3 linked regions of the Acidaminococcus fermentans DSM 20731 genome follow. The protein of the gene in region 2 interacts with the protein of the main gene of each other region in a pairwise test. Links are inferred from orthologs where the notes say so. Each region holds a gene or a part of one and is shown on either strand. Other genes may lie near its edges. The genes, in order: rplL, ACFER_RS02925 and dnaX.

Region 1 (10,116 bases), 330 kb from region 2 along the record:
TTGCCAAATGCCAGAAATGCACCCGGATCTACTGGCGCTGCTACTGCGCCGGGACTCCCCTCAGCAGGCTGGCAGTGGCTTAAAATAAAAATGCTTCAAGCCGTTTCGACGGCAGAAAGGATGAAAAAACATGAGCAAAATCGCAGTGGTGTTCTGGAGCGGGACCGGCAATACGGAAGCCATGGCCAAGGCTGTGGAAGAAGGGGCCAAAGGAAAAGGAGCTGAGGTGGTGGAATACGGTGCTTCCGCCTTTTCCGCCGGCGAAGTGAGCAAATACGATGCCATTGCTTTCGGCTGCCCGGCCATGGGGGCGGAAGTCCTGGAAGAAGGAGAATTCCAGCCCATGTGGGATGAGGTCAAAGGCAGCCTGAAAGGCAAAAAAATCGCCCTGTTCGGCTCTTACGGCTGGGGCAGCGGGGAATGGATGGACAACTGGAAAGCCGAGGCGGAAGGAGAAGGCGCCGTGCTGGCCGCCGATCCGGTCATGGCCAACAATGCCCCGGACGATGAAGCCCTGGCCCAATGCAGGGCACTGGGAGAGGCGCTGGCATAAAAAACAAAAAGGGGGGTGTGAAAAAATGCTTTTCACACCCCGTCACTAGTCTCTAGTCTCTAGTCACTAGCCGATGGAAGCCAGCTGACGCTAGCGAAAAAAAGGCACTGTGGATGATTTTTTCACAGTGCCTTTTTTTAATGGAAGAACAGATGCATCAGTTTCATCAGACAGTACAGCAGGCCACTGGCGATCATGGGGCCTACAGGCACCCCCTTGAACAGGAATACCCCGATGATGGTCCCGATGAGCATGGCCGCCACCACTTCCGGATCTTCTCCCATCAGATCCACGCCCCAGCGCCCCAACAGCGCTACCAGGGCGCCGATGACCAGGGATGCGATTCCCATGGGGTTCCTGAACACCCCCAGGGTTTCAGAAAGGCCGATCTTGCCCGTGGCGATGGGCACCATCAAAGCCGCCATCAGCAGGATAATGCCCCAGTTCACGCCGTGGCTGCTGAAATACATCAATTTTTCCTCCGGCAGCACCAGCTTCATGAGAACCAGAAGCCCGGCTGCATAGGATACAGTCAGATTGTGGGCCAGATAGCCCAGGACGATCATAAATCCAAGGATCAGATATGGCTGCATCATCCGCCTTCCTTTCTTAAGACACTTGAAGACTGCCCCCTGACGGAACAGTCTTCTTATTTTACTCCAATTCTCTTATTTCTTCAATTCCTTCTCCCATTCCAGCACATACTGGACGAAGTATTCCACCCCCAGGCCCAGGGCCTTTTCATCGATGTCGAAATAGGGGCTGTGCTGGGGATACCGGCGGTCTTCGTCAGCAAAGCCCCCGCCCAGCAGCAGCAGGCATTTGGGATTGCTGTACTTGGCGAAATCTTCTCCCCCCATCTGGAGTTCCCAGTCCACCAGCTTGTCCGGGGCAAAGACTTTGGCGCAGGCTTTCCGGCCCGTATCCACACAGGCTTTGTCGTTGATCATGGGCGGCGGTCCGAAATGATACACGGTCCGCAGTTTGGCCCGGGTGGCCGTACTCACTCCCTGGGCCACCCGTTCCAGGATCCCGGGATAGGCATCCCGGAGTTCCTTGCTGAACGTCCGTGCCGTACCGGCCAGATGGGCTTCTCCAGGGATCACATTACTGGTGGTGCCGCCCTGGAACTGGGTGATGCTGAGCACCGCCGGTTCCAGGGGATTCACTTCCCGGCTCACTACGGTCTGGAGGGCCGTTACGAATTCAGCCCCGGCCACAATGGGATCCACGGTCTGATGGGGCAGGGCTCCATGGCCTCCCCTGCCTTCCACCGTCACGTCAAAAGTATCCGCTGCGCTCATCACCGGACCGTACCGGAGAGAGGCCCAGCCTGCCGGGATCTTGCTCCAGATATGGAGGGCGATGAGCCGGTCGCATTCCTTCACCAGGGGTTCTTCCTTCATGTAGGCGGCCCCGCTGTTGGCAATTTCCTCTTCCGCCGGCTGGAACAGGAACCGAACGGTCACCGTCAGCTGGTCCTTCATGGCTGCCAGCACCTTCGCAGCCCCCAGCAGGATGGTGATATGGGTATCATGGCCGCAGGCATGCATGGTTCCCGGGTTCTGGGATTTGTACGCCGGATCCCCCAGTTCCGTAATGGGCAGGGCATCGATGTCCGCCCGGATTCCGATGATCCGGTCCGAGGCGTGGGGTCCCTTCAGGGTGGCGATCACCCCGGATTTGCAGGATTCCACATAGGGGATCCCCAGCGCATCCAGATAGGATTCAATGGCCTTCTGGGTCTGGAATTCTTCCCAGGACCGTTCCGGTTTTTCATGAAAATGGCGGCGCAGCCGGACCAGTTCCGGCTGAAGGGCTGCCACCCGTTCTTTTACGTCCATCACAAAGTCTCCTTTTCAGCAGGAAACCCCATCAGCCTGGGCCTCCGGGGTTTTTCTGCACCATATTATTTCTTGGCATTGGGGTCGAACCACAGACCCTTGTTGTTTTTCTTCATGTATTCCTGGAATTCCGCAGATTTGTAGGCATCTGCAATATCCTTGGCCCACTGGGCATCCTTGTTCTTGTCCTGGACCACCAGCTGCAGCATCAGGTGCAGCAGGATGTCTTCCTTCATCAGGGCCGTGGCCGGATCGATCTTGGCGTTGTAGATGATGGCGCCGGTGATCACAATGTAGGAGAAGTCATTCCGGACAGCCGGGATGTTCAGGGATTTCATTTCCGTGAATTTCAGGTGATGGGGATTTTCGATGATATCCTGCTGGGTCACCGTGGACAGGTCCTTCTTGGGATCCAGTTTGATCCAGCCGGCCTTTTGCAGCAGTGCATAGGCACGGGCCGTATTGGACGCGTCATTGGGAACGGCTACCGTATCCCCGTCAGCCACCTGATCCAGACTGGTCTTGGACCCGGCGAAGATCCCGGCGGGAACGGTGGGAATGGGGGTGATGGCCGCCAGATGGCCCCCCTGCTTCTTGTTGAAGTTTTCCATATAGGCCGTATGCTGTTCCACGTTGAAGTCCACTTCCCCTTCGTTCAGGGCAATATCAGCCTGGAGCAGATCGGACATATCCTTGCCTGCGAATTTGTAACCCTTCTTTTCCAGGATGGGCTTTACGCCTTTTTCAAACAGATCGGAGTACGGTCCCTGGGACTTGCTGTACTTCAGTTCCTTTTTGGTGGAAGCGCCCTTGTCCGTACTTTTGCCGGAATCACTTCCGCAGCCTGCCACCAGTGCGGTGGTCATCACCGCTGCCAATCCGATTACCAGCCATTTTTTCAGTTTTCCCGTATTCATTGTATTACCCCCTCAAAATAATTAACCATGATTTCTGGTTTTATAAGCAAAGTGATTGCCCACGGTCTGGATGATCTGGACAAAGATGATCAGCACCACCACGGTAAACAGCATCAGCGGTGTGTTCATCCGTTCATACCCGTAGGTCAGAGCCAGGTCCCCCACGCCTCCGGCGCCGATGGCACCGGCCATGGCCGTGGCGCCGATCAGCCCGATGGTACCGGTGGTGATGGACAGGATCAGGGATCCCTTGGCCTCCGGCAGCAGGAAGTACCAGACGATTTCAAAATAGGAGGCCCCCATGGCCTGGGCGGCTTCCACAATCCCCCGGTTCACATCCAGGATGGAATTCTCGAACAGCCGGGTGAGATACGGTGTGATGAACACAATCAGCGGGATCAGGGCTGCGGTGGTCCCGATCCGGGTTCCCACAATGGTCTTGGTCAGCGGCATGATGAATACCATCAGGATGATGAAGGGTACGCTTCGGATGATGTTGATGATGGTGTTCAGCACCAGGTAGATGGGCCGGTTCTTGAGGATCCCATTATCGTTGGTCAGCACCAGGATCATGGCCAGGACAATGGCCAGAATGGAGCCCACCACCAGGGAAACGAACACCATGTACAAAGTCTGTTCCGCGCTCAGGATCAGCTGGGACGCGGGAACTCCCAGTTTCTCGATCATGACAGGCTCACCTCCTTCCAGAGAATTCCCTTCCGGGTCAGATATTCCTCGCTCCGGGCCAGCTTGTCCCCTTCATCCAGACACTGGAGGATGAAGATGCCCAGGGCGGTCTGCTGGAGTTCCGTCACTGTGGCGAAGACGATGTTGGTCTTCAGTCCGATTTCCTCGCTGAGTACGGAAATGTCTCCCTCCGAAGCCTGCCGCCCCAGAAACCGCAGCTTCAGCAGCCTGAAGGGCCGGGGATCTTTTTTCAGATCTTCCTGGATGCTTTCCGGAATGGTGTCAGGGATGACGGTCCGGACAAACTTCCGGGTGATTTCCTGCTGGGGATTGCTGAATACTTCCAGCACGGATCCCTGTTCCACCACCCGTCCGTGTTCCATGACTGCCACTTTGTTGCACAGCTGCTGGATCACCTGGATCTGATGGGTCACGAACAGGATGGTGATCTTCAGTTCCCGGTTGATCCGCCGGAGCAGCTGCAGGATCTGTTCCGTGGTTTCCGGATCCAGAGCGCTGGTGGCTTCGTCGCAGAGCAGGATGCTGGGATTGGTGGCCAGGGCCCGGGCAATGCCCACCCGCTGTTTCTGTCCCCCGGACAGCTGGATGGGATAGGACCCGGCCTTGTCTTCCAGTCCCACAAACTGGAGCAGAGTCTTCACCGTCCGGTCCAGCTGTACCGGTTCCGTATGGTTCAGCCGCAGGGGGATGGCCACATTCTCGTAAACAGTCCGGGAATCCAGCAGATTGAACTGCTGGAAGATCATGCCTATCTTTTTCCGGACTTTCCGGAGTTCATTGTGGGACAGCTGGTCGATGATCTGCCCTTCGATCTCCACATGGCCCTCCGTAGGGGTCTCCAGGGCATTCACCATCCGCAGCAGGGTGGATTTCCCGGCCCCGCTGAAACCGATGACCCCGAAGATGTCTCCTTTTTCCACTTCCAGGTCCACATGCTGGAGGGCCTGTACCGCTCCGCTGCCGATTTTAAACGTTTTGCTGATATCCTGAAATTTGATCAAATCCAACACCTCTTGCTGAGTAAACAAAAAGAACCACCGTCTCTCCAGAGACGATGGTTCGTGGTTCCACTCTGATTCACCGGCATCCAAAGACCGGCCTTTGCGGCAGAAATAACGGCTGCCAGCCCGGGGCGCTCTACTGAAGGTTCGAGGCCCAGCTCACGGAGGCATTCCCCAAGGTTCCCGCCGCCCGGCTCTCAGCCAACACCGGACTCTCTGTGGACCTTTCCCAAAGGTACTGGTTCCGCTCATCGCTTTTTTCAATATGCCTATATCCTACTATGAGGGGGGGATTTTGTCAAGAGGAATTGTATTTTTTTTTCAAACAGTAAAAAAGAGGGACCGTTGCAGAGCAACAGTCCCTCTTGGTACGTACCAGCAGAAATTATTTCAGTTCTACGGTAGCGCCAGCTTCTTCCAGTTTGGCTTTCATGGCTTCAGCGTCAGCTTTGGCAACATGTTCTTTGATGGCGTTGGGAGCAGCATCAACGGCAGCTTTGGCTTCTTTCAGGCCCAGGCCGGTCAGTTCCCGAACAACTTTGATTACGTTGATCTTGCTGGCACCAGCATCTTTCAGAACAACGTCGAATTCGGTCTTTTCAGCAGCGGCAGCGCCGGCAGCAGGAGCAGCAGCTACAGCAACAGGAGCAGCAGCGCTAACACCGAACTTGTCTTCCATGGCCTTAACCAGGTCGGCCAGTTCCAGAACAGTCATATTTTCAATGGCTTCCATGATTTGATCTTTATCCATTTTTCATACCTCCAAAATTTTAAATGAAATGGGTAATGGTTTTACTCAGGCGACTGCGTCAGCCTGTTTTTCGATTAAGCAGATTCCTGCTCTTTCTTTTGCCGTACGGCTTCCAGGGTATACACAAAGTTGCGGATCGTCCCCTGCAGTACGTTGACCAGCCCGGAAATGGGGGCCTGCATGCTGCCAACCAGTTTGGCCAGCAGTTCTTCTCTGGAAGGCAGTTCTGCCAGAGCCTTGACTTCGTCCAGGGCGATTACTTTACCGTCCAGGATGCCGGCTTTGATTTCCAGAGCTTTGTGGTCCTTGCTGAAATCGTTCAGGATCTTGGCAGGAGCCACAGGGTCTTCAGCGGAGAAGGCCACGGCGGTATTGTGTTCCAGATAAGCATCCAGTCCTTCAATACCAGCTTCTTTGGCGGCAATGCGGATGAAGGTGTTTTTGGCAACCATGTACTTCACACCGGCTTCACGCATCTTGCTTCTCAGTTCAGTATCCTCAGCTACGGTCAGACCGCAGTAGTCAACCAGAACAGCACCTTTGGAACTGGACAGCAGATCTTTCAGTTCTGCTACTTTACCAGCTTTTTCAGGTCTAATGTCATGCATCAGTAGTACACCTCCTTGCGTCAGTTTTTATTAATCAATGAAAAGACCTCTCGGCGGGTCAGCCGGAGGTCATGTTTATCAACACTCCGACCTAGGCAGGTGGAAATCCGTTAGGCTTGCGCGCCTGCTGTCTTGGGTCCGATGGTCATTTTCTATTTGATTATTTGTTGCTGTCGGCTTTCAGTACGTCAACGGGAACGCCAGGGCCCATGGTGGTGCTCAGGGTTACGCTCTTGATGTACTGGCCTTTTGCGCCGGAGGGTTTTACTTTGATCAGGGTGGTGATCAGAGTCAGATAGTTTTCCAGCAGCTTGTCAGCGTCAAAGGAAACCTTGCCGATGGCAGTCTGTACGTTACCGGCTTTGTCGGTACGGTACTCGATTTTACCAGCTTTGATTTCGTTGACGGCACGGGTGACATCCATGGTCACAGTACCCACTTTGGGGTTAGGCATCAAGCCTTTGGGGCCCAGGATTTTACCCAGACGGCCAACAGTACCCATCATGTCAGGAGTGGCTACGCAGACGTCGAAGTCGGTCCAGCCGCCTTTGATCTTTTCCACGTATTCATCAGTGCCAACAAAGTCTGCGCCGGCAGCTTCGGCTTCTTTGGCCTTAGCGCCTCTGGCGAATACCAGCACGGTCTTGGATTTGCCGGTACCGTTGGGGAGAACCAGAGCACCGCGGACCTGCTGGTCAGCGTACTTGGGATCAACGCCCAGACGGACGGAAACTTCAACAGTGCTGTCGAATTTGGTCACAGAAGTCTGTTTTACCAGTTCTACTGCTTCCTTGGGGGAATATGCCTTGCCAGCTTCGATGAGCTTTGCGGCGTCGGTATATTTCTTACCAGCTTTACTCATTGTTTGTTCCTCCTTGTGGTCAAGCGGCTTTTGCCTCCCACAGTTTTTCAGACATTAGTCTTCTACAGTAATACCCATGCTCCGGGCAGTACCTTCGACCATGCGCATGGCAGCTTCAACGGAGCCAGCGTTTAGGTCTTTCATTTTGCTTTCAGCGATTTCCCGAACTTTGTCACGTTTAATGGTGGCAACTTTGTTCTTGTTGGGTTCACCGGAAGCCTTTTCGATACCGCAGGCCTTCTTCAGCAGAACAGCTGCAGGAGGAGTCTTGGTAACGAAAGTAAAAGAACGATCTTCGAAAACGGTGATTTCGACAGGGATGATCAGGCCAACCTGTTTGGCAGTCCGTTCGTTGAAGTCTTTTACGAAGGCCATGATGTTGATACCAGCCTGGCCCAGTGCCGGACCTACGGGAGGTGCCGGAGTTGCCTTACCAGCAGGTACCTGCAGTTTAACCATCTTTACGACTTTCTTAGGCATAATTTACACCTCCTTACTTATTCAATAGCTTCCACTTGGGTGAATTTAACTTCAATGGGAGTCTCACGTCCGAACATTTCAACCATGACTTTGATCTTCTGCTGTTCGTCGTTGATCTCCGCTACCGTCCCGACCATATCGGTAAAGCCAGGGGCTTTGATGCGGACGGTATCATTCAAACCTACAGGGCATTCCATCCGGACAACCGGTTCTTCCACAGCCTTGCCGGCCGCTTCCGCCTTGTCGCCTTCTTTGGGTTGTGCCCCCAGGATGCGTTCCACTTCACGGTCAGATAAAGGAATGGGTTTCGTGCCAGTACCAACGAAGCCGGTTACACCAGGGGTGTTCCGCACAGCATACCAAGTCCGGTCGTCCACGATCATTTCGATCAGCACATAGCCCGGAAATACCTTCCGTGCCACGACCTTTTGCTTGTCATCCTTTGCGTCCACTTCATTCTGCATGGGAACCAGCACCTGGAAGATCTGCTCTTCCATACCCAGGGAATGGATTTTGCTTTCCAGATTCATCTTTACCTTATTCTCGTATCCGGAATAAGTATGAATGACATACCAGTGCTTTTGATTTTCCATGCTTATTGCACTCCCATCACTAAACGGAACAGTACGGACAAAATAGCATCAATGGCCCAGATTAAAAAAGCTGCAAAGAGAGAGGACAGGATAACCGTCACGGTATATCCGATCAGTTCCCGCTTCGTCGGCCAGGTTACCTTTTTCATTTCGGTTTTCACTTCTCGGAGAAAACCACCTGTTCCAGGAGTGCTCTTCCCATCCGGGGTGATCTGAGATGCTGCCATATTGCTCCACCTTATTTCGTTTCTTTATGCATCGTATGCTTTTTGCAGAACTTGCAATACTTTTTGATTTCGATACGTTCAGTATCGTTCTTTTTATTCTTCGTAGTCTGGTAGTTACGCTGTTTGCATTCGGTGCAAGCCAGGGTAATACCCACACGGTTTCCAGCTGCCATTCCTTAACACCTCACTTACATTCAAACTCTTGATTCCCAAAAGCCGCCTATAAAGGTTATCATAGAACCGTCAGGATGTCAACAAAAAAGTGAGGCCGATGGATAGGTCGGCCTCAGTTTTACATCCAGATGATTCGATTAGCCTTCGATTTCGGTAACAACACCGGCGCCAACGGTATGGCCGCCTTCGCGGATAGCGAAACGCAGACCTTGTTCGATAGCGATCGGGGTGATCAGTTCAACATCCATCACCACGTTGTCCCCAGGCATAACCATTTCGGTGCCTTCAGGCAGGTGAGCAACACCGGTAACGTCGGTGGTACGGAAGTAGAACTGCGGACGGTAGCCGTTGAAGAACGGAGTATGACGGCCGCCTTCTTCTTTGGTCAGTACGTAAACCTGGCCTTTGAATTTGGTATGAGGATGGATGGTGCCCGGTTTGGCCAGTACCTGACCTCTTTCGATTTCGGTACGGTCGATACCACGCAGCAGGCAGCCGATGTTGTCGCCGGCTTCAGCCTGATCCAGGGTCTTCCGGAACATTTCCAGACCGGTGGCTACGGACTGTTTCTTTTCTTCGGACAGGCCGACGATTTCAACAGTGTCACCAACTTTGATCACACCACGTTCCACACGGCCGGTAGCTACGGTACCACGGCCGGTGATGGTGAACACGTCTTCGATAGGCATCAGGAACGGTTTGGCCAGATCGTGTTCCGGAGTGGGGATGTATTCGTCAACAGCCTTCATCAGTTTCCGGATGTTGTCTTCCTGTTCCTTGTCCCCTTCCAGGGCTTTCAGAGCGGAGCCAACAACGATGGGAATATCATCTCCGGGATAACCGTACTGGCTCAGCAGGTCACGGACTTCCATTTCAACCAGTTCAATCAGTTCGGGATCGTCAACCTGGTCGGATTTGTTCAGGAACACAACGATGGCAGGAACGCCAACCTGGCGGGCCAGCAGGATGTGTTCACGGGTCTGAGGCATGGGGCCGTCAGCAGCGGAAACAACCAGGATGGCACCGTCCATCTGAGCAGCACCGGTGATCATATTCTTTACATAGTCAGCGTGCCCCGGGCAGTCAACGTGTGCATAGTGTCTGGTTTCGGTTTCATATTCAACGTGGGCGGTATTAATGGTAATACCACGTTCTCTTTCTTCCGGAGCCTTATCGATGTCAGCGTAAGCTTCGAAAGTGGCTTTGCAGCCCGGAGTTTCGGACAGGACCTTGGTGATGGCCGCAGTCAGGGTCGTCTTGCCATGGTCAACGTGACCAATGGTCCCAATGTTTACATGGGGTTTTGTTCTTTCAAATTTCTCTTTCGCCATTAGAATACCTCCCAACGCTTTCTGAATATTTTTTTGGATTTTAAAATAGCCCCTTTACGGGGCTGTG
Region 2 (11,277 bases):
TTCAAATTTCCCCATCTCGTGTATACAATCTGTATAATGGCATTTTCTTTTGTTTTCTCTTGATTTCTAAATTAAGAGATAATTTAATCCAAGTTCTGTAACGGAAATTTCTACAGAATTGCACGACAAATAATGGGTGAATTTTTGTGAGCATAAGGACTTCCTTATAGAAAAAGGGATTGCTGCCGGCGCAGCAATCCCTACCATTCCATGCTCCCCTTCCCCAGCACCCGTTCGATGGCATCGGCGAAGCCGGGGGCATCCAGATCCACCCAGAAACGGGGATTGGTCCGGATGACTTTTTTGGTGTCGGCCACGTGGAGGTATACGGGGTTCTTGCCGTGGAAGGCGGCGAAAATGCCCCCCAGCTGCTGCTGGACCGCCTGGGTGTTCTTCCCCGGCCTGATGTGGAGATGGACTTCTTTGGCTGCTTCCTGGAGGGGCTCCACCCGGTTGGCAAAGATCCTGGCCTGCTCCTCGTCCAGCTTCAGGATGCCCTGGATCATCACGATCCGGTCCTTGTCGATGTTGGCCCGGCTGGCGGCATAGGCCCGGGGAAAGGCGATCACCGTCAGGCTGCCGGTCAGGTCTTCCAGCACAAAGGAGGCCATCCGGTCCCCGTTTTTGGTGGAGCGGAGCCGGAGATCGGTGATGATGCCTCCCACGGCAATCCGTTCCCCATCCTTGTAGTTTTCCTCCGTGCAGCGGATTAGGGGGGTGAGCCGGCGGAGGGCGTTCCGGTAAGCATCCAGGGGATGACCGGTAACATAGAACCCGATCAGTTCCCGTTCCAGCCGGAGGATCTCAGCTTTGGGGATTTCCGGCAGGTTGGGGATGGGAATGGTGTTGGCACTGGCGATGTCCTCTTCTCCAAAGAGGCCCAGCTGGCCGGTGATCCGGTCCCGCTGTTCACTGGCCGCCGCTTCCAGGGCCGGGTCCATAATGGCCAGCAGCTGGCTCCGGCGCAGGCCGAATCCGTTCATGGAACCGCATTTGATCAGGGCTTCCACCACCCGCTTGTTCACCTTGGACAGGTCCACCCGGCGGGTGAAGTCAAAGAAGTCCCTGAAGGGCCCCCGTTTCTTCCGTTCCTCCAGGATCACGGTGACCGCCGCATCCCCCACGCTTTTGATGGCCCCCAGACCGAAGCGGATGGTGTGGCCGTCCACGGAAAACCCGGCTTCACTGGTATTGATGTCCGGAGGCAGTACCTGGATGCCCATGTCCCGGCACACCCCGATGTACCAGCTCACCTTGTCCGCCACGGTGATGATGCTGTTCAGGAAGGCGGCCATGTATTCCACTGGGTAGTTGGCCTTCAGCCAGGCGGTGTGGTAGGCCACCAGAGCATAGGCCGCAGAATGGGATTTGTTGAACCCGTACCCGGCAAAATGCTGGAGCAGGGCAAAGATCTCGCTGCCCAGTTCCCGGCTGATGCCGTGGAGTTTCTGGGCGCCGTCCAGGAATTTTTCCTTCATGGAATCCAGCAGCTTGGCCTTCTTTTTCCCCATGGCCCGGCGCAGGATGTCTGCTTCCCCCAGGGTGAATCCCCCCAGGGCGGATACGATCTGCATCACCTGTTCCTGGTAGAGGATGACCCCGTAGGTGTCGGCCACAATGGGTTCCATCAGGGGATGGAGCACCTGGGCCGTACGTCTGCCGTGACGGCCGGCGATGAAGTCTTCGGCCATGCCGCTGCCCAGGGGCCCGGGCCGGTACAGGGCCACCAGAGGGATCAGATCCTCGAACCCTTCCGGAGCCAGCTGTTTCATCAGCCGGGTCATGCCGTCGCTTTCCATCTGGAACACCGCCGCCGTATCCCCCTTACAGAGCATCCGGCAGGTTTTGGGATCGTGGAGATCGATGGTCCGGATATCCACCTCCGTCCCCTGGTTCTTTTTGATCATCTTCAGGGCATCGTCGATGACGGTGAGGGTCCGGAGCCCCAGAAGATCCATCTTCAAAAGCCCCAGGCTTTCGGACCGGTCCTTGTCGTACTGGGTGCAGATGTATTCATGTTCGTCGTCGCTGCTGGAGGTGATCTGGAGGGGCACATAGTCCGTCAGTTCCCCAGGGGTGATCACCACCCCTGCTGCATGGGTGGAAGTGTGCCGGGGCATCCCTTCCACTTTCTGGGCAAAGTCCAGCAGCTGGGCGATGCTGGGATCCCCGTCCCGGAGTTCCCGAAGTTCCCGGCTGCCTTCCAGGGCGCCTTTCAGGGTGGTCCCGGGGGTATTGGGAATCAGCTTGTTCACCTGGTTCACCACGTTCAGGGGGATGTCCATGGCCCGGCCCACGTCCTTGACGGCGGCTTTGGCGGCCAGGGTCCCGAAGGTGATGATCTGGGCCACATGGCTTTCCCCATATTTCCGGGCCAGGTAATCCACCACCAGATGGCGCTTCACATAGCAGATATCCGTATCGATATCGGGCATGCTCACCCGTTCCGGATTCAGGAACCGTTCAAAGATCAGGTTGTATTTCAGCGGGTCGATGCTGGTGATCCCGGTCAGGTAAGCCACGATACTTCCGGCGGCGCTGCCTCTGCCGGGGCCCACCGGGATGTCGTGGCGCCGGCTGTAGTTGATGAAATCCCACACAATGAGGAAATAGCCGGAATACCCCATCTGTCTGATGATGCCCAGCTCGTATTCCATCCGTTTCCGGGCGGTGCCGTCGTCCTCCGGATACCGGGAGGGAAACCCCTCTTCGCAGAGTTTCCGCAGGTAACCGTCCATGGTCTCTCCCGGAGGCAGGGGAAATTCCGGCAGCAGCAGATGGCCGAATTCCAGCTGCACATTGCACCGCTCTGCAATCTCCAGGGTGTTGTCCAGGGCTTCCTGATCTTCCGGGAACAGTTCTTCCATCTCTTCCCGGCTCTTCAGGTAGTAGGAATCGTTGTTGAACCGCATCCGCTGGGGATCCAGGTACCGGGTGTTGGTCTGGATGCACAGCAGGATGTCCTGGCCGGAGGCGTCTTCCTTGCGGATGTAATGGAGGTCGTTGGTGGCCACCAGTTTGATGCCGTGCTTTTGGGCCAGCCGGCGGAGTTCCTGGCGGACAGTGGCTTCTTCCGGCAGCCCGTGGTTCTGGATTTCCAGGTAGTAATGGTCCCGGCCGAAAATGTCCAGGTATTCCAGCATGGTCTTTTCGGCGGTTTCCAGTTCACCCCGGAGGATGTGACGGGGCACTTCCCCGGCGATGCAGGCGGACAGACAGATGAGCCCTTCGCTGTACCGGCGGAGCACGTCCTTGTCGATCCGGGGTTTGTAGTAGAAGCCCTCCACTTCGCCGATGGACACCAGTTTCATCAGGTTCTGGTAGCCGGTGCGGTTTTCGGCCAGGAGGATCAGGTGGTACAGCTTGCTCCGGGTTTCCAGGCTTTTATCCAGATGGGAACCGGAAGTGATGTACACTTCGCAGCCGATGATGGGTTTGATGCCGGCTTTTTCACATTCCTGGTAGAATTCGATGACCCCGTACATGACCCCATGGTCCGTAATGGCCAGGGCGGGCATGCCCAGTTCCTTGGCGTACTGGACCAGTTCCGGGATCCGGCAGGACCCATCCAGGAGGCTGTATTGGGTATGGGTATGTAAATGGACGAATTGGTTCATGGGGACTCCTTTAAAAAGGGGGTGTGAAAAAATCACACCCCCGGTCACTGGTCTCTTGTCACTGGTCACTAGACGAAGGTAGGCAAACGCGGCTGCCGTTGCTAACCCACCACCAGTGACCGGAAGCTGTTGCCCAGGCAACAGCTTCCTCTTATCCTCTGATCGTATTCACTTCTCCCGGCAGGTACATGGTGACTTCCGGGGACACTTCGGTTTCTGTGGCGCCGATGGTGTAGGCCACACCGGCCAGGTAATCCTGGGCCCGGATCTTGTCCGGATCGGGCAGGTCATTGAGACACATGAGCAGACCCTTGCCTTCCAGGATCAGCTTTCCGTAGTCCACGATTTCCTCCAGGCTGGCCGGCGTCCGCAGGCACAGATCCAGGTTGGGCGTGTCCAGAAGCGTCAGTCCGTGATTTTCCTGCTGCCCCTTCTGGGTATTCCGGGTCTTATCCGATTTGAAACTGGCAAACATAAGGACATCCCTCCCTTCTTCGTATCTTTTTATTTTACACCAATTTGGGGGAGAAAGCAAAAGGCGCTGTGAAAAAATCATTCACAGCGCCTTAAATTTGCCAGCGTAAGCTGGCTTCCATCGGCTAGAGACTAGTGACTAGTGACTAGAGACTAGTGACGGGGATGTGAAAATCATTTTTTCACATCCCCTTTTCATTACGCCCGTGCGTTCCGTGCTCTGGTGCGCGCACGTTCCATACGGGACAGGATTTTCTTTCTCATGCGGATGCTCTTGGGGGTAACTTCCACGGTTTCGTCGTCGTTGATGTGTTCCAGGGCCCCTTCCAGAGAGAAGGTCTGGGGCGGAACCAGACGGACGGCGTCATCGCTCCCGGCAGCACGCATGTTGGATACGTGTTTCTTCTTGCAGGGGTTCACGTCCATATCGTCTTCCCGGCTGTTTTCGCCGACGATTTCCCCTTCGTACACTTCTTCACCGGGGTTCACGTACATGGTGCCTCTGGCCTGGCATTTATCAATGCCGTAGGCCGTGGTGGTACCGGCTTCAAAAGCCACCAGGCTGCCCCGGGTACGGCCCGGGATATCGCCCTTGTAGGCACCCCAGCCGGCGAACACGTGGTTCATGATGCCGTTGCCCTTGGTATCGGTGAGGAACTGGTTCCGGAAACCGATCAGGCCCCGGGCAGGGATCAGGAAGTCCATGCGCAGGTAGCCGGCCACTTCCGTCATGTTCTGGAGTTCAGCTTTCCGGATCCCCAGTCCTTCCATGACAGCGCCCATAAAGTCCTGAGGCACTTCGATGGTCAGGGCTTCCATGGGTTCCAGCAGCTTGCCGTTTTCGTCCCGGCGCATGATAACGGTAGGTTTGCCCACCTGCAGTTCGAACCCTTCCCGGCGCATGGCTTCGATGAGCACGGACAGGTGCAGTTCCCCACGGCCGGACACCTTGAAGGTATCGGCGCTTTCCGTATCTTCCACCTTCATGGAAACGTTGGTTTCCACTTCTTTGTACAGACGATCACGGAGATGACGGCTGGTGATGAAGTCCCCTTCCTGGCCGGCAAAAGGACTGTCGTTGACGGAGAAGGTCATGGACAGGGTGGGTTCGTCCACCTTGATGCCCTGGAGCTGTTCCGGATTGTCCACATCGGCAATGGTATCCCCGATTTCCGCAGTGCTCAGACCGATCAGGGCGATGATGTCCCCGGCTTTGGCTTCAGGCACTTCCACCCGCTTCAGCCCTTCGTAGGTGTACAGACGGCCGATCTTCTGGTTGGTGCGCTTGTCATCGTGCATCAGGCACACGTTCTGTCCGTTTTTGATGGTGCCGCGGACCACACGGCCCACCACGATCCGGCCCACATAGTCATCGTGGTCCAGGGTGTTCACCAGCATCTGCAGGGGAGCGTCCACGTCCACATCAGGAGCGGGAATGCTGTCGATAATGGTGCGGAACAGGGGTTCCAGGTTGTCGCTTTCGTCGTCCATGGACAGCTTGGCAACACCCTTCTTGGCGGAGGCATAAACCACCGGGAAGTCCAGCTGGTCGTCGTTGGCGTTCAGTTCGATGAACAGATCCAGGACTTCATCCACCACTTCTTCCACCCGCTGATCCGGACGGTCGATCTTGTTGATGACCACCACCGGTTTCAGGTGATGTTCCAGTGCTTTCCGCAGCACGTATTTGGTCTGGGGCATGGGGCCTTCATAAGCGTCTACCAGCAGCAGAACGCCGTCCACCATGTTCAGCACCCGTTCCACTTCGCCGCCGAAATCGGCGTGGCCCGGAGTATCCAGGATGTTGATTTTGCAGCCATCATGCATAACGGAAGTGTTCTTGGCCAGGATGGTGATTCCACGTTCTCTTTCCTGATCGTTGGAGTCCATGACCCGTTCCTGCACCTGCTGGTTGGCACGGAATACACCGCTCTGTTTCAGCATGGCGTCCACCAGGGTAGTCTTACCGTGGTCGACGTGAGCGATGATGGCAATGTTACGCAAATCGTTTCTAATCATAAAAGCCCAATCCCCTCTTATTTCCAGATAAATCAAGAGGATGCTTGTCAGGAAGCATCCTCAAAGTAAACTGCATCATTTCGACTTTCCTATTATATTCTTTTCCCTTTCAGATGTCAAATATCTGTCAGAGAGTTTTCATCACATCGTCAATGTATTTGCGGATTTTTTCCATCTTGGCCCGGATATCGGGAATCCGCCGGGGATCATGGGTAATGAGCTGTTCCAGACGGCCCTTGTAGGCCAGGTAATCCTTTTCAAAGTTCCGCAGATAATCCCGCATGTTCTGGATGGCCGGTTCGCTGGTGATCACCCTGGTTTCCTCAATCCGCCAGTCAGTGCCGTCGATGATGGCCGCATCTCCGAAGTTGGGGATGTAGGTGGCAGTGCCCAGTTCCGTGTTCAGCAGATGGGCAAAGGCGCTGGCCGCATCGTATTCCCCATGGACCACGAAGAAGGCTTTGGGCTTCTGCTGCATCCCCTTGTACAGGGCCAGCATCTGATCCCGGTCCGCATGGGCGGAGAAACCGGACAGGTTGTAGATCTTGGCGCCCACCACAATGTCTTCGCCCATGATCTTGACTTTTTTGGCCCCGTCGATGAGCCGGCGGCCCAGGCTGCCTTCCGCCTGATACCCGGCGAAGATCACCGAGCTGTCCTTCCGCCACAGGTTGTGTTTCAGATGGTGGAGCACCCGGCCGGCATCGGCCATGCCGCTGGCGGAGATGATGATCATGGGGCTGGGCATGTCGTTGATGGCCCGGGATTCCGCCGGGGTTTCCGTGTATTTCACATTGGGCATGTCGATGAGACGGCCCTTCTGTTTCTGGAAGATGGTCCGGGCTTCCTCATCATATTCCTCCGGATTGTACAGCATCACCTGGGTGGCCTTGATGGCCATGGGGCTGTCCACCATAATGGGGACCACCGGCAGCTGGCCGCTGTTCATGAGCTTCTGGAAGTAGTAGAGCATCACCTGGGTACGCCCTACGGCAAAAGCGGGGATGATCACGTTGCCCCCCCGGCTCAGGGCGTCCTTCATCACATCACACAGTTCCTTTTCCCGGTCGATCTGTTCATGGATCCGGTTCCCGTAGGTGGATTCGGTGATGATGAAATCCGCACCGGAAATCTGATGGGGATCATCCAGGATGGGTACATTGGGCTGGCCCACATCCCCGGTGAAGATCAGCTTGGTCTTCTTCCCGTTTTCTTCAATCATCAGGTTCACCAGGGCGCTGCCCAGGATATGGCCGGCCACCCGGAAGCGGAAGGTGATCCCCGGGTACAGTTCCACATCTTCATCATAGTCGTGGGTAATGAAATGCTTCAGGGCCAGATAGGCATCATCCGCCGTATACAGGGGTTCCACGGCAGATTTCCCGGCCCGGAGCCCTTTCCGGGTGGCGATTTCCGCATCGGATTCCTGGATGTGCCCGCAGTCCGGCAGCAGGATCTGACACAATTCTTCGGTAACCGGCGTGCAGTGGATGAAGCCCTTGAACCCTTCCTTGATCAGCCGGGGCAGCAGGCCGCTGTGGTCGATATGGGCATGGCTCAGGATCACCGCGTCAATTTCGCCCGGATTGAAGGAAAAAGGCTTGCGGTTCAGGTCCCGGATCAGTTTGGGGCCCTGGAACATTCCGCAGTCCAGCAGGATCTTTTTTCCGTTGACTTCCAGCAGGTGACAGGACCCGGTAACGATTTTATCCGCGCCCAGGAAGGTGATTTTCATGAAGGATCCCTCCTTGTTCAAAAGTTTTTGCCTGACTCTTTCAGGGAAAGTACCTATAGTACGGCACGATGTGGTACAATAGTTCCATGGATTGACCAGAAAGGGTGTACGTTATGAAAAAGTCTCTATTTTTTCCTCTATTGATTGTTTCTCTGCTGTCGGTGCCATCCCTGCTTTTTGCTCAGGAAGCCGGGTCCGGTGCGGAAAAACCGGCAGTTTCTGTTGCAAATAATACAAAAACCGCTACACCCTCTGGGACTGTTTCCCAGGAGGTCCTCCCCACTCCTCCCTCGGAAGATGCGGCTGCCTGGACCCTAGTGGGCGGCAACAGCAGCTATGAGGTGTATTACGATACCCGGAGCCTCCAGTACGACGAAAAGACCGGGATCATCACCATCTGGAACAAATGGGTGCAGAAGGGAGCCGTGGGCACGGGAAGAACCATCCTGCTTCAAAGTAAATACGATGTGCGTCTGCGGGTGGTGTCCGATCTGGTCCAGTACACCTACAACGGGCTGGGACAGGAAACGGGACGGGAAAAAGTGGCTGACCAGTCCTGGTATCCCCTGAGCCCCAACACCCTGGGCATGGAACTGTGCCAGGCGCTGAAAGGGTATCTGCTGAATCAGTGAAAAAAGGGGGTGCTGCACGTTCTGTGCAGCACTCCCTTTTCTGTCAACGGTCAGCTGTCAACGGTCAGCTGTCAGCAGCCGTTGGAAATCAATTTTACAAATTGATTTTGAACAGTAGAAACCGTAGGGGGCGCAGGCCCGGCGCCCCGCAGCACACATAGTCAACTGCCAGTTGACGGAGCTGTTGCCTATGCAACAGCCCCTCTTTCATTTCCCTAAAAACACCGGTTTACGTTTTTCCAAAAACGCTTTCATCCCTTCTGTCTGGTCCAGGGTGGCGAAGCAGTTGCCGAAAACCTGGGCCTCGTAGCTGAGACCGGAAGCCAGGTCCATGGACAGGCCCCGGTTGATGGCATCCTTGGCGGAGCCGATGGCAATGGGCCCCTTTTCCATGATCTTCCGGCACACGGCTTCACAGGTTTCCATCAGCTGTTCTCCCGGCAGCACCCGGTTCACCAGACCGATCCGGTAAGCCTCCTGGGCATCAATCAGATCCCCGGTATAGATCATTTCCTTGGCCCGTCCCTGCCCGATGAGCCGGGCCAGGGTCTGGGAACCCCCAAAACCGGGGATGATCCCGTACTTCACTTCCGGCTGTCCGAATTTGGCCGTGGTGGACGCATACCGGAAATCACAGGCCAGGGCCAGTCCCAGGCCCCCACCCAGACAATACCCGTGGATGGCCCCGATAACGGCCATGGGCAGATTTTCGATGGCATTGAACACTTCATGGCCGAACCGGGAAAAAGCCATGGCCTCATGGGCCGTCATCCGGCTCATGGCCATCAGATCCGACCCGGCCACAAAGGCCTTGTCCCCGGCCCCCTGGAGGATCACTGCCTTTACCCGGGAATCCCGTCGGATTTCTTCGATGCACCCTTTCAGCTCCCGCAGGGTTTGGAGATCCAGCGCGTTGAGGATGTCCGGACGGTTGATGGTGATGACAGCCACCCCGTCATCCTGGACCGTCAGCAAAAGATTTCTGAAGTTAACCATAGTCGCCTCCTAAAAGTTGGATTTTTTAGAATATTGTATCTTATTAAAGCCGGTTTTGGCAAGGGGAAAGAGGGAGGGGAATTCACAGCCCCGGTCAGCGGTCAACGGTCAACAGCCCCTGCGGTTCCGGTTGATTTTGAAGTGCCCTGATCCGTAGGAGGCGCAGGCCCGGTGCCCCGCCCTGTGCATCGGCAATCGGCATCCAGACGGGCTGCCCGGCGTGCAGCCCCTACGGGTCCGAGTGACAGCTGACCGTTGACAAAAAATTCCGCATCCATCAGATGCGGAATTTTCTTAACCGGCAGCTCCCTATCCTCCCGGACCGTTTCCAGTCGAGTACTTTCGGCGTATAAGGGCTTAACTGCTGTGTTCGGCATGGGAACAGGTGGATCCCCTTAGCTATCGCCACCGGATTATGTTACTGAAGGCATGAGCCCTCAAAACTTCATGAAGAGACATATACGTTCTTTCGGACGTAACGTTACGAGCTTCTTTCGCTCACTTGCTCTTTTATTTCGTATGCCTCAGCCGCTTCGCGGTAGGCGACTCACTTAAGTCAAGCCCTCGACATATTAGTACAGGTCAGCTTAACATATTACTACGCTTCCACACCCTGCCTATCAACCTGGTAATCTTCCAGGTGTCTTACCAGCTTACGCTGTGAGAGATCTCATCTTAAGGATGGTTTCACGCTTAGATGCTTTCAGCGTTTATCCGTTCCGGACGTAGCTACCCAACTGTACCCCTGGCGGGATAATTGGTACACCAGCGGTCCGTCCACTCCGGTCCTCTCGTACTAGGAGCAGCCCCCTTCAAATCTCTTGCGCCCGCGATGGATAGGGACCGAACTGTCTCACGACGTTCTGAACCCAGCTCACGTACCACTTTAATGGGCGAACAGCCCAGCCCTTGGGACCGACTTCAGCCCCAGGATGTGATGAGCCGACATCGAGGTGCCAAACCTCCCCGTCGATATGGACTCTTGGGAGAGATTAGCCTGTTATCCCCAGGGTAGCTTTTATCCGTTGAGCGATGGCCCTTCCACTTGGATGCCACCGGATCACTAAGCCCTACTTTCGTACCTGCTCGCCGTGTTTGGCTCGCAGTCAAGCTCCCTTCTGTCTTTACACTCCGCGCGCGGTTTCCGTCCGCGCTGAGGGAACCTTTGGGCGCCTCCGTTACTCTTTGGGAGGCGACCGCCCCAGTCAAACTGCCCGCCTAACACTGTCCCGGCGATCGTTACTCGCTCGGTTAGAATCCCGATAATTGAAGGGTGGTATCCCAACGTCGGCTCCGGCAATCCCAGAGGACTGCCTTCCATGCCTCCCACCTATCCTGTGCATCAAGTATCAGAACCCAATATTAGGTTACAGTAAAGCTCCATGGGGTCTTTCTGTCCAGTCGCGGGTAACCTGCATCTTCACAGGTATTTCAATTTCACCGGGTCCCTCGTTGAGACAGTGCCCAAATCGTTACACCTTTCGTGCGGGTCGGAACTTACCCGACAAGGAATTTCGCTACCTTAGGACCGTTATAGTTACGGCCGCCGTTCACTGGGGCTTCAGTCGAATGCTTTGGGTCGAACCCGGACATCCTTCTTTAACCTTCCAGCACTGGGCAGGTGTCAGCACCTATACTTCAGATTTCTCTTTCGCAGGCACCTGTGTTTCTGGTTAACAGTCGCTTGGGCCTCTTCTCTGCGACCACACCGGGCTCCGGGAGCAAGTCCCTTCACCTTTGTGGCTACCCTTATCCCGAAGTTACGGGTACATTTTGCCGAGTTCCTTAACGAGGGTTCTCCCGC
Region 3 (10,235 bases), 1.3 Mb from region 2 along the record:
TTTTTTATGGAAAAACAAAGGAGTGATCGTTATGCCAATCAAAATCGACAGCCATCTTTCCGCCAAGGAAAAGCTGCGGGAAGAGAATATCATCACCATCGACAATGACCGGGCCATGACCCAGGACATCCGTCCCCTGAAAATCCTGATCCTGAACCTGATGCCCCTGAAAAAGCCCACAGAACTGCAGCTGCTGCGCCTTTTGGGCAATTCCCCCCTGCAGCTGGAAGTGGACTTCTGCCGGCCGGTGAGCCGGGTGGGGACCCACACGGACAATTCCTACCTGGAATCCGCCTATCTGGAATTCAGCGATGTCCAGGACCGGTATTACGACGGTCTCATCGTTACAGGGGCGCCGGTGGAGAAAATGGAATTTGAAGAGGTGGAATACTGGGGGGAAATCGAGGAGTATCTGGAATGGGCCCGGACCCACGTGTATTCCGTACTCCATTACTGTTGGGGCGCCCAGGCCGGTCTGTACTATTATTATGATGTGCCCAAGAAAATGTTCCCCCAGAAGCTCTGCGGCATCTATCCCTACGGCCTCACGGTCCGGAACCATCCGCTGCTCCGGGGCTTCGACGACCGGTACTTCATTCCCCAGTCCCGGTACACCACGGTGGACGACGCCAAAGTGTACAGTACGCCGGATCTCCAGGTGCTCAGCCGCAGCGTGGAAAACGGCATCAACATCTGTGCCACTGCCGATATGCGCCGGATCTTCGTCATGGGCCATTTTGAATACGACCGGATGACCCTGCGGGATGAATACGTCCGGGACCGGGACAAGGGACTGAATCCATCCCTGCCCAAACATTACTATCCTACCGACGACACCACCCAGGAACCGCTGTTCAAATGGTGCAGCTACGCCCATCTGTTCTACCTGAACTGGCTGAACGTGGTGTACCAGGATACGCCCTATGATCTGCACAAACTGACCAAGAGGGAGTAGGAGAAGGGGTTGCTGCGGCCGGATCAAATTTGCAGGCAGATTGTTGCCTGTGTGAATGGGAACCCCAGGGGCTGCGCGCCGGGCAGCCCGTCACATCACTGATGGGGGGAAAAGGAGAAAACAAGATGGTGCAGAATGCAGGAAACAGCCTTGCCGGGCAGAGGGATGTGCATTTCATGGAAATGGCCCTGGAGGAAGCCCGGCAGGCGGCCCGGGAGGGAGAGATACCCGTGGGGGCCGTGCTGGTCCGGGATGGACAGGTGCTGGCCCGGGATCACAACCGGCGGGAACAGGACCGGGATGCCACTGCCCATGCGGAGTTCCTGGTGATCCGGCAGGCCTGCCGGCTGCTCCGGCGCTGGCGGCTCAGCGACACCACCCTGTACGTGACCCTGGAACCCTGCCCCATGTGCGCCGGGGCCATCTGGAACGCCCGGGTGGGGAGGCTGGTGTACGGGGCCTGGGACAGTGCCGCCGGGTCCTGCGGTTCCCAGTTCAACCTGCCGGCTCATCCGTCCCTGAACTTCCGGACGGAAGTAACCGCCGGGGTGCTGGAAGAAGAGTGCCGGAAAATTTTGCAGGATTTTTTGAAAGCACGGCGGTAAGTATGGTATAATAAAACTCTCATGGATGGGTGTCCGAGTGGTCGAAGGTGCTTGACTCGAAATCAAGTGTACCGCAAGGTACCGAGGGTTCGAATCCCTCTCCATCCGCCAGCTCTGGGCACCGTTGTCTGCAGCGGTGCCTGTTCCGGGCTCATGGAAAAGACCTGTCCTGATGGACAGGCCTTTTTTATTGCATAAAAACTGTAGCGGCCGCAGGCCCGGCGGCTCTCGAAGGAAGGAAAGAAGCATGAAAACCTATCACCCCATTACTGGAGAAATCCTGGAACAGCTGCGCAGTATTGTAGGAGAGAAGTATGTCTGGACGGATCCGGACCATCTGGAACAGTACAAGACCGACGAGGAAACGGATCCCCGGAAATTCCACCGGCCGGAGGCAGTGGTGGCACCGGCTTCCACAGAAGAAATCGCTTCCATCATGAAGCTGGCCAATGCAGAACAGTTTCCGGTGACGCCCCGCAGCGGCGGCACCAGTGTGTCCGATGGGGCCATCCCTGTGTGCGGCGGTCTGGTGCTGCTTATGGAACGGCTGGATAAGATCCTGGAAGTGAGTCCGGAAGGGATGTACCTGCGGGCCCAGGCCGGTGCCCGTACCGGAGATGTGCAGCAGGCCGCCCGAGAAAAAGGCCTGTTCTATGCCGGGGATCCCTGCAGTGCTGACAGCTGTCTGATCGGGGGCAACCTGGCCACCAATGCCGGGGGTGACAAGGCTGTCCGCTACGGCACCACCCGGGACCAGGTCCATGCCGTTGAAGTGGTGCTGCCCAATGGGGAAATTGCCCATCTGGGGACCCGGTGCAAAAAGAATGCCACCGGGTATTGCCTGGATCAGCTGGTGATTGGCAGTGAAGGCACCTTGGGAATCATTGCTGAAGTGACCCTGAAGCTGCTGCCCCAGGCTCTTTTTAAGGCCGATGTACTGGCCATCTTTACGGACCAGGCCAAAGCCACCGGCATCGTCCCGGTGCTGCTCCGGCAGGGGCTGAACCCCACCAGTGTGGAATTTATGGACAACGGGTTCGTACGGATCGCCAGCGACTATTCCCGGCTGGACCTGGGCCATTATGAGGATGGGTCCTATGTGATCATCACCCTGGAAAGTTTCGATGAGGAAGACCTGGACCGGAAGCTGGTCCAGCTGGACGACCTGTGCCGGAGCCATGGAGCAGCGGATGTGCGGGTGGCCGATGACCGGGTGTGGACCCTGCGGAAGAACTGCCTGGAATCCGCCCGGGTGCTGAGCAAAGTCATGACCAGTGATGATTTCGTGGTGCCTCTGGACAAAATCGCCCAGGCCATCGATGAACTGTCCGCTGAAGCCCAAAAATATCCCTTCCGGGTGTTCACCCTGGCCCATGCCGGGGACGGGAACCTGCATTTTGCCATCCTGAAGGGAGAACTGTCCGACGAGGAGTGGGAGCAGGCCCTGGATGCCTTCCATGAAAAGGCCTACCGGTACATCTACGCTCTGGGAGGAAAGCTCAGCGGGGAACACGGTATCGGGGCCAAAAAAGTGAAACAGCTGGCCCGGCTGGCGGATCCGGGAGAGCTGTACATGATGGAAACCATCAAAAAAGCACTGGACCCGCTGGATATCCTGAATCCGGGGAAGGTGTTGGAAGTGTACTAAAAAGGGGGTGTGAAAGAATTCACACCCCCCGTCACGGGCCGCGAGTCACGGCCCGCGACAAAAAAAGACTGTTGCGCGGGCAACAGCCTTTTTTCTTTATTTTCCCGGCGGGCTGCAGGGGCAGGCACCCCTGCGGCACATGGGGGTATCCGCTTATTGCTGCTTCCTTCCGGACCTGACAAGGTTCACAGGCCTCCATTGCGCAGGACCCACTCCTGCAGTCCGCCGGAAAAATAAAAGCCGCTGGACGCGGCTGATTGGATAAAAATGGCGGAGAGTGAGGGATTCGAACCCTCGATACGGTTATCCCGTATACACGCTTTCCAGGCGTGCTCCTTCAACCACTCGGACAACTCTCCAGGTTGAATTGCTGACAGACAGCTATTCAGTTTTCAGTGCCGTAACGACAACTGCGAGATTTAGTATATCGGATTTCCCTGCCCTTGTCAAGAGATTTTTTGAAAAAGAGAAGAATCCAGTTGAAAGCGTCCATGGAAAAAAGGTATAATAGCAAAGAAGCACTGCAGAAAGGATGGGAACGATGGCATACGTAGCACTGTACCGGACCTGGCGCCCCCAGGATTTTGACGATCTGGTGGGGCAGGCGCCCATCAAGAAAGCTCTGACCAACGCCCTGGAAACCGGGCGAATTTCCCATGCCTATCTGTTTGCCGGTCCCCGGGGTACCGGGAAGACCAGTACGGCCCGGATCCTGGCCAAGGCCCTGAACTGTGAAAAGGGGCCCACAGCCCATCCTTGCAATCAGTGCAGCAACTGCCGGGAAATCACGGAGGGGACCTGCGGGGATGTGGTGGAAATCGACGCCGCGTCCAACCGGGGCATCGATGAAATCCGGAAACTCCGGGAGCAGGTGTATTTTGCTCCCACTTCCTGCCGCTACAAGGTGTACATCATCGACGAAGTCCACATGATCACCACCGACGCCTTCAATGCGCTGCTGAAAACCCTGGAGGAACCGCCGGAACATGTGGTGTTCATCCTGGCCACCACGGAACCCCAGAAAATCCTGAACACCATCCTGTCCCGGTGTCAGCGGTTCGATTTCCGCCGGGCCACGGTGGATGAAATCGCGGAACACCTGGAGAAGGTGGCCAAAGGCAGCCATATCCAGGCGGAACCGGAAGCTTTGCGTCTCATGGCCATCCAGGCGGACGGGGGGCTCCGGGATGCCCTGAGCCTGCTGGACCAGTGCAGTGTCATGGCCAGTCCGGTGACGGCGGAAACGGTCCGACAGGTCCTGGGCCTGGTGGGCCGGGAAAAGCTCCGGGAACTGGTGACCCGGATCGGCCAGAAAAATCTTTCCGGGGCCCTGGATGCCCTGGGCCAGCTGCTGGAACAGGGCAAGGAAATGGAGCAGATCCTGGCGGAGCTGCTGGAATATTTCCGGGCGCTGCTGCTGTATCAGGCGGACCGGGAATACCAGGAAATCTACCTGACCGATACCCGGGAAGCCCTGGCAGAAACGGCGTCCCTGTTCACGTCCAGCCAGATTGTGGCCAGTGTGGAACGGATCCATGAGGCCATCCGGGAAAGCAAATATTCCCTGCGGAAAAAAATCGTGGGGGAACTTTGTCTTTTTGATCTGTGCGAAAATCGGGGAAATACGGAAGCGGCGCTCCTGGCCCGGATCGACAGTCTGGAACAGCAGGTGGCCGCCCTCCGGCAGGGCAATGGAACCGCTCCAACCTTTGTGACGGCGGTGCCGGCTGCTCCGGCGGCAGTCCAGGCGGTTTCGGCTTCCCGGCCGGTGCCGCAGGGACCGGTGCCGGCTACCCCTGGACCTTCCGCTCCCCCTACCGGGGGAACGGTCCGGGATGCTTTTGCCCGGATGGCAGCGGCTGCCCGGCAGGAAATCAGCCAGGAACCCCCTGCACCGGCTCCGGCAGAACCTGCACCCGTACCTGCACCTGCACCGTTGCCGGAGGCCCGTCCGGAAGCGGGCCCGGCGGCTGCTCCGGAAGGAGAACCCCAGTTTGACGGCAGCGGGCGGGCCCAGGCCCAGCAGCTGTGGCAGCTGGTGCTCCAGGGCCTGAAACAGCGTCGGAAGCGGACCTTCCTGGTGTATGCGGAAATGGCCCGGGCGGCGGATTATCAGGACCAGGAACTGCTCCTGGGGGTGAGCTCCGCCTATGGAAAGGAAAAGATGGAGGAGCCGGCTTTCCGGAACCTGATCCAGGATATCCTGAAAGGTGCGGTGGGGCAGTCCATCCGGCTCCGGGTGGTCCAGCAGGAAGGGGAAATCTCCCTGCACCGGCCCCAGGGGAAAAAGACGGATGCGGCGGCAGCGCCTGCCCCGGCGGCGCCTGAACCGGTGCCTCAGCCGGATCCGCTGCCGGAGCCGCCGCCCCCTCCGGAGGAAGAGATCCCTCTGCCTCCGGAACCGCCGACGGAAGAGGACTTCCCGGAACCTGATCCGGAAGTGCCGCCGTCCGTCCAGTCAGCAAGTCCCGCTCCTAAGCCTGCAGCAAGGGGAGAACTCCCCGAGGGTGTGAAAAAAGCCATGCAGGTCTTTGGCGGTGAAGTTTATAAAGAATAAAAAACAGTCCCTGCGGGGAAACTAGGAGGAAACCAAATGTTCAAAGGTGGAATGGCAATGAACGGCATGCAGGGCATGCTGAAGAAAGTACAGAAAATGCAGAGTGAAATGACCCGTCTCCAGGATGAACTGAAGGAACGGGAAGTGGAAGGTACGGCCGGCGGGGAAGCCGTCAAGGCCGTGGTCAACGGCAACAAGAATCTGGTGAGCCTGACCCTGTCTCCGGATGCAGTGGATCCGGAAGACGTGGAAATGCTCCAGGACCTGATCGTCACCGCCGTCAATGATGCCATGAAGAAAGTGGACGAGATGACGGAAAAGGAACTGGGCAAAGTGACTGGCGGACTGAAGCTGCCGGGGATGTTTTAAGGAACGGTTCCGGTCATGCGGATGGTAAAACCCCTGGCCCGGCTCCACGAACAGCTGCGGCGTCTGCCGGGCATTGGTTCCAAGTCGGCCCTGCGTCTGGCCTACCATGTGCTGGACATGAAGCGGGAAGATGTGGAGGAACTGGCCCGGGCTCTCCTGGATGTGAAGGATCATGTCCATCTCTGCCGGCAGTGTTTCGATCTGTGCGAAGGGGAACTGTGTGAAATCTGCCAGGACGAAAAAAGGGACCGGAGCCTGGTGTGTGTGGTGGAACAGCCCCAGGATGTGGCGGCCATGGAACGGACCCGGGGCTACCAGGGTCTGTATCATGTGCTCCATGGGGTCCTCTCTCCCCTGGACGGGGTGGGGCCGGATCAGCTGAAGATCCGGGAACTGCTGCTCCGTCTCCAGAAAGGGACGGTCAAAGAAGTGATCATCGCCACCAATTCTGATGTGGAAGGGGAAGCCACGGCCAATTATCTGGCCGGACTGATCCGTCCCACGGGAATCAAAGTCAGCCGGATCGCCCATGGTCTGCCGGTGGGCGGCGACCTGGAGTATGCCGATGAACTGACTCTGTACAAGGCCTTGGAAAACCGGCGGGAAATCTGAAATGGCCCGGCCGGGACCCGGTCCTGGTGATGGCATGTGCTGGAAAGGCGGTCAAGATAAATGGAAATCTGGATTGCAGGCGGGGCGGCCCTGGTTGTCCTGTTCCTGATCATCAATATGTTCTCCCTGTCCCTGAAGCTTCTGTGGAATGGGATCTGCGGGGTGGTGCTGCTGTGGCTGTTCAATATGCTGGGAGGGATCTTCGGAGTCACCATCCCCATCCATTTTGCAACGGCCCTGGTGGCCGGATTCTTCGGCATTCCCGGAGTGATCTTCATCCTGCTGGTCCAGCTGATGGGGCACTGAGATGCTGCAGAAATCCAAAAGCGAAAAGATCCGTGTCCTCTGTTATCTTTGCATTGGGGGCACGGCTGCTTTGTTTGAGTGGGGGCTGGTCTATCTGTTCAACAGCCGCTGGGGATGGAACTATCTCCTGGCCACGGCGGTGGCCTATCTATGCTCCACGGTATGCCACTATATTGCCACCAATATCTGGGTGTTCACCAGCGGGGTCCGGTACAGCCGGGGCAAGGAATTTTCCCTGGTGCTCCTGGTGTCCACCCTGGGCCTGGTGTACAACGTGCTGCTCATGCGTCTTTTCGTGGGCAGCCTGGGTCTGCCGGTGATGGGGTCCAAGGTGGGGGCCTCGGCCCTGGTGACCGTCTGGAATTATTTTTCAAGGAAGAAATGGATATATTCAGACTGAAGAAAGAAAAGGAATAGGTGGAGATACCATGCTTCGTCATAAAGTCGATATTGAAGGATTTGAGCGGGTCCTCCTGGTCCACAACCACAACTCCGGGAAACAGACTTTTTTCAGCGGGATCCACAGCAATGTGGAAAGCATTGCCCGGCAGCTGATGCGGATGTACGGAGCGGAACGGTTCCAGTATGTGAAAGTGGGGACCTTTGCTGAAACCCAGGCGGTGGGAAAGAAAATCTGCGCCGAAAAGATCCAGTGGGTGATCGTGGCCGGCGGGGACGGGACTCTCCGGGCTCTGGTGGAAGAATGCGTGGACCAGGACTACTGGCCCTATGTGAGCATTTATCCGGCCGGGACGGTGAACCTGGTGGCCAAGGAACTGATGCAGAAAACCGATGTGCACAACTGGATGTACCGGGTGTCCAAAGGGGTCACCACCCCGGTGTGCCTGGGGAGAGCCAACGATCGGATCTTCCTGACCGTGGCCGGCATCGGCGTGGATTCCATGGTGGTCCAGCAGGTGACGCCCAAAGAGAAAAAATATCTGTCCACCCTGGCTTATGTGCGTCAGAGCGGACGGGTGCTGGGCAACGAGATGCTGCTCCACAACTGGAAATACCGCTTTCAGGTCATGATCAACGGGGATGGGGTATGGCACCAGGCCAGCTCCGTCATCGTCACCAAAAGCCGGTACTATGCCGGACGGTTCTCCCTGGTGAACGGGGGATCCCTGTCCAACCCCACCATGCACGTCTGCCTTTTTACCAAGGGACGCTGCGTGGACTTTCTCCGGTATACGGCCCTGATTGCGGCGGATATGCTGACCCTGGACAAAAGTGTGGAGATCTATCCCGCCCAGCAGGTGGATATCCGCTGCAATGTAAGCAAATTCGCCGCTGAACTGGACGGAGACGCGGTGGTCACTTCACCCCTTTCCATTGCCCTGCTGCCCAAACCCCTGGAATTCATTTCGTGAGAGGCTGTACTGTGAAAAAGAAAATCCTGTACGGAGTCTTCGTACTCCTGAGTTTTCTGGCGGAAGCCGGTTACCGCTGGAATTTTTTGAAAGAAATCGTGCCCTTTCCCTGGGCGGAATTCTGGTATCATACCCTGAACTATTTTTTCCGGGATCTACTCCTGTCCTGGGTGGCACTGTTCCTGTACGCCCAGCGCCGGCGGATCCGTGACCGGGTGAAACGGTATTTCCCCGTGGTGGTGGTGGGGACCCTGTATCTGGCCGATGCCCTGTTCATGGTCAGCTACCTGGAGCTGGATCCGGGGTTCATGACGGTCCTTTCCGTACTGGCCGGGCTGTTCAACAACATCGTCCTGGTGCTTCTGGCGGCCATGTGCTATCATCACTGGCCCAACCGGGTGATGAAGGGGCTGTACTTCCTGGCCTATTATGTGACCTGCCTCCTGATCCTGGGAGACGGGATCTACTTCTGGAACACCTCCATGCATGTGGAAAGCGTGCTCTTTGACAATCTGAACATCTATGCGGCCAAAGGGATCCTGAGCACCACGGAGAACTGGCAGCTGGGGCTGCTGGCCGCCGTGATGCTGCTGTTCATCCCTCTGTTCCGGGTAGTCCATCCCCGGCGCCACAAACCCAACCTGCCCTGGTCCCTTTTGTGCGTGGTGCTGTTCGCCCTGGGGCTCAACGGCTCTTATGTGCTGCTGGCAGAAGGGACCTATCATGCGGCGGACAGTGTGAGCGGGCTGGATATCGAAGTGGATATGGAAAAAAGCCGGAAGCCCACCCGGGCCATGGTGGCCTATCCCATCAATGTGAACTTCTTCCACAAAGCTTTCTTCAAAACCGACAAGGTGGTCCATGATCCCTGGAAATATCAGGAACGGACCTTGTCGGACAAGGACAAGGCTGCTCTGGAAGAACTGGGAATCCTGCCCAAACAGAAAATCGTACCCCGGAAGCAGCCGGCTTACGACCGGGTGGTGATGCTGATCCTGGAAAGTGTCCACAGGGATTATCTCCATCATTACAATCCCAGCATCCCGGCGGATGCCACGCCTTACCTGGATTCCCTGGTGAAGAAGTATCCCCGGATCGATCATTACTATTCTTCTGCCGTACCCACCACCCAGGGCCTCAATGCCACCTTCCGGTCCCAGCTGGTCTATGACAAGGACCTGCCGGGCGAGCGGCAGCCGTCCCTGTTCCGGATCCTCCAGCAGGCCGGCTTCGAAGGCTATTTCATCAATGCTTCCAGCCGGTACTATGCCAACGAATACCGGGAGTATCCCGCCCAGTTCGGCATGGAACATTATCTGGCCAAGGAAGACCTGGGGAACATGGGATACAAGGGGGCCAGCGGCTGGGGCTTCCACAACGACGTGATGTACGATGCGGCCCTGAAGACCCTGGCGGAGAACCGGGACAAGAAATTGTTCCTAGTGTGCAAGACCCTGGATATGCACCAGCCCTATCCTTATTACGGCTACACCTATGCGGAGATGCCGGAGGATGTCCGGGACAACGGGACCGCCACCGTCTGCGGCATGTACTGGGTGGACAAGACCATCCAGCACTTCTTTGAAGAGGCATCCCGACAGGGCCTGATGGATGACCGGACCCTGTTCATCGTCACTTCGGATCACAACCCCCATTCCGGCGGGGAATACAAGACCCTGGTGACCAATCCCCAGGACAAACAGAGTGTGGCGCCCATTCCGGTGATTTTCATTTCCAAAAACCTGGCGCCTCTGGCGGATCTGGACGAATCCATGTACGCCAGCCAGCAGGATATGGCACCCACCCTGCT

Evidence for each region.
Region 1: the proteins of ACFER_RS02925 (region 2) and rplL interact in binary tests that used the Escherichia coli proteins (3 or more experiments, as listed by UniProt). The link is inferred for Acidaminococcus fermentans DSM 20731 from one-to-one orthologs.
Region 3: the proteins of ACFER_RS02925 (region 2) and dnaX interact in binary tests that used the Escherichia coli proteins (3 or more experiments, as listed by UniProt). The link is inferred for Acidaminococcus fermentans DSM 20731 from one-to-one orthologs.

What each region holds. Positions count from the first base shown.
Region 1 is NC_013740.1:311,556-321,671, reverse strand. The notes cover bases 4,092-6,925. They hold rplL (50S ribosomal protein L7/L12), read right to left. Parts: upstream 5,775-6,925; coding sequence 5,409-5,774; downstream 4,092-5,408. Other genes in these bases: rplA (50S ribosomal protein L1), read right to left, coding at 6,543-6,925; rplJ (50S ribosomal protein L10), read right to left, coding at 5,849-6,382; ACFER_RS01405 (methionine ABC transporter ATP-binding protein), read right to left, coding at 4,092-5,023. In the rest of the region: ACFER_RS01435 (DUF3793 family protein), read left to right, coding at 1-83; ACFER_RS01430 (flavodoxin), read left to right, coding at 131-553; ACFER_RS01425 (DUF441 domain-containing protein), read right to left, coding at 691-1,146; ACFER_RS01420 (M20 metallopeptidase family protein), read right to left, coding at 1,222-2,397; ACFER_RS01415 (MetQ/NlpA family ABC transporter substrate-binding protein), read right to left, coding at 2,463-3,314; ACFER_RS01410 (methionine ABC transporter permease), read right to left, coding at 3,336-4,001; more of ACFER_RS01405, read right to left, coding at 3,998-4,091; more of rplA, read right to left, coding at 6,926-7,244; rplK (50S ribosomal protein L11), read right to left, coding at 7,299-7,724; transcription termination/antitermination protein NusG, read right to left, coding at 7,742-8,317; preprotein translocase subunit SecE, read right to left, coding at 8,320-8,544; rpmG (50S ribosomal protein L33), read right to left, coding at 8,556-8,717; tuf (elongation factor Tu), read right to left, coding at 8,856-10,049. UniProt on the Escherichia coli protein: The binding site for several of the GTPase factors involved in protein synthesis (IF-2, EF-Tu, EF-G and RF3). Is thus essential for accurate translation.
Region 2 is NC_013740.1:640,789-652,065, reverse strand. The notes cover bases 1-3,995. They hold ACFER_RS02925 (DNA polymerase III subunit alpha), read right to left. Parts: upstream 3,618-3,995; coding sequence 201-3,617; downstream 1-200. Other genes in these bases: ACFER_RS02920 (cell division protein SepF), read right to left, coding at 3,769-3,995. Also shown: more of ACFER_RS02920, read right to left, coding at 3,996-4,092; translational GTPase TypA, read right to left, coding at 4,290-6,110; ACFER_RS02910 (MBL fold metallo-hydrolase RNA specificity domain-containing protein), read right to left, coding at 6,238-7,845; ACFER_RS02905 (hypothetical protein), read left to right, coding at 8,187-8,477; ACFER_RS02900 (enoyl-CoA hydratase-related protein), read right to left, coding at 8,685-9,473. UniProt on the Escherichia coli protein: DNA polymerase III is a complex, multichain enzyme responsible for most of the replicative synthesis in bacteria. This DNA polymerase also exhibits 3' to 5' exonuclease activity. The alpha chain is the DNA polymerase catalytic subunit.
Region 3 is NC_013740.1:1,902,778-1,913,012, reverse strand. What follows is about bases 3,305-6,257. They hold dnaX (DNA polymerase III subunit gamma/tau), read left to right. Parts: upstream 3,305-3,749; coding sequence 3,750-5,765; downstream 5,766-6,257. Other genes in these bases: recR (recombination mediator RecR), read left to right, coding at 6,150-6,257; ACFER_RS08805 (YbaB/EbfC family nucleoid-associated protein), read left to right, coding at 5,802-6,134. Outside these bases: ACFER_RS08835 (homoserine O-succinyltransferase), read left to right, coding at 32-955; tRNA adenosine(34) deaminase TadA, read left to right, coding at 1,081-1,560; ACFER_RS08820 (FAD-binding oxidoreductase), read left to right, coding at 1,808-3,208; more of recR, read left to right, coding at 6,258-6,746; ACFER_RS08795 (pro-sigmaK processing inhibitor BofA family protein), read left to right, coding at 6,807-7,052; ACFER_RS08790 (GtrA family protein), read left to right, coding at 7,054-7,452; ACFER_RS08785 (diacylglycerol/lipid kinase family protein), read left to right, coding at 7,481-8,425; ACFER_RS08780 (LTA synthase family protein), read left to right, coding at 8,437-10,235. UniProt on the Escherichia coli protein: Part of the beta sliding clamp loading complex, which hydrolyzes ATP to load the beta clamp onto primed DNA to form the DNA replication pre-initiation complex.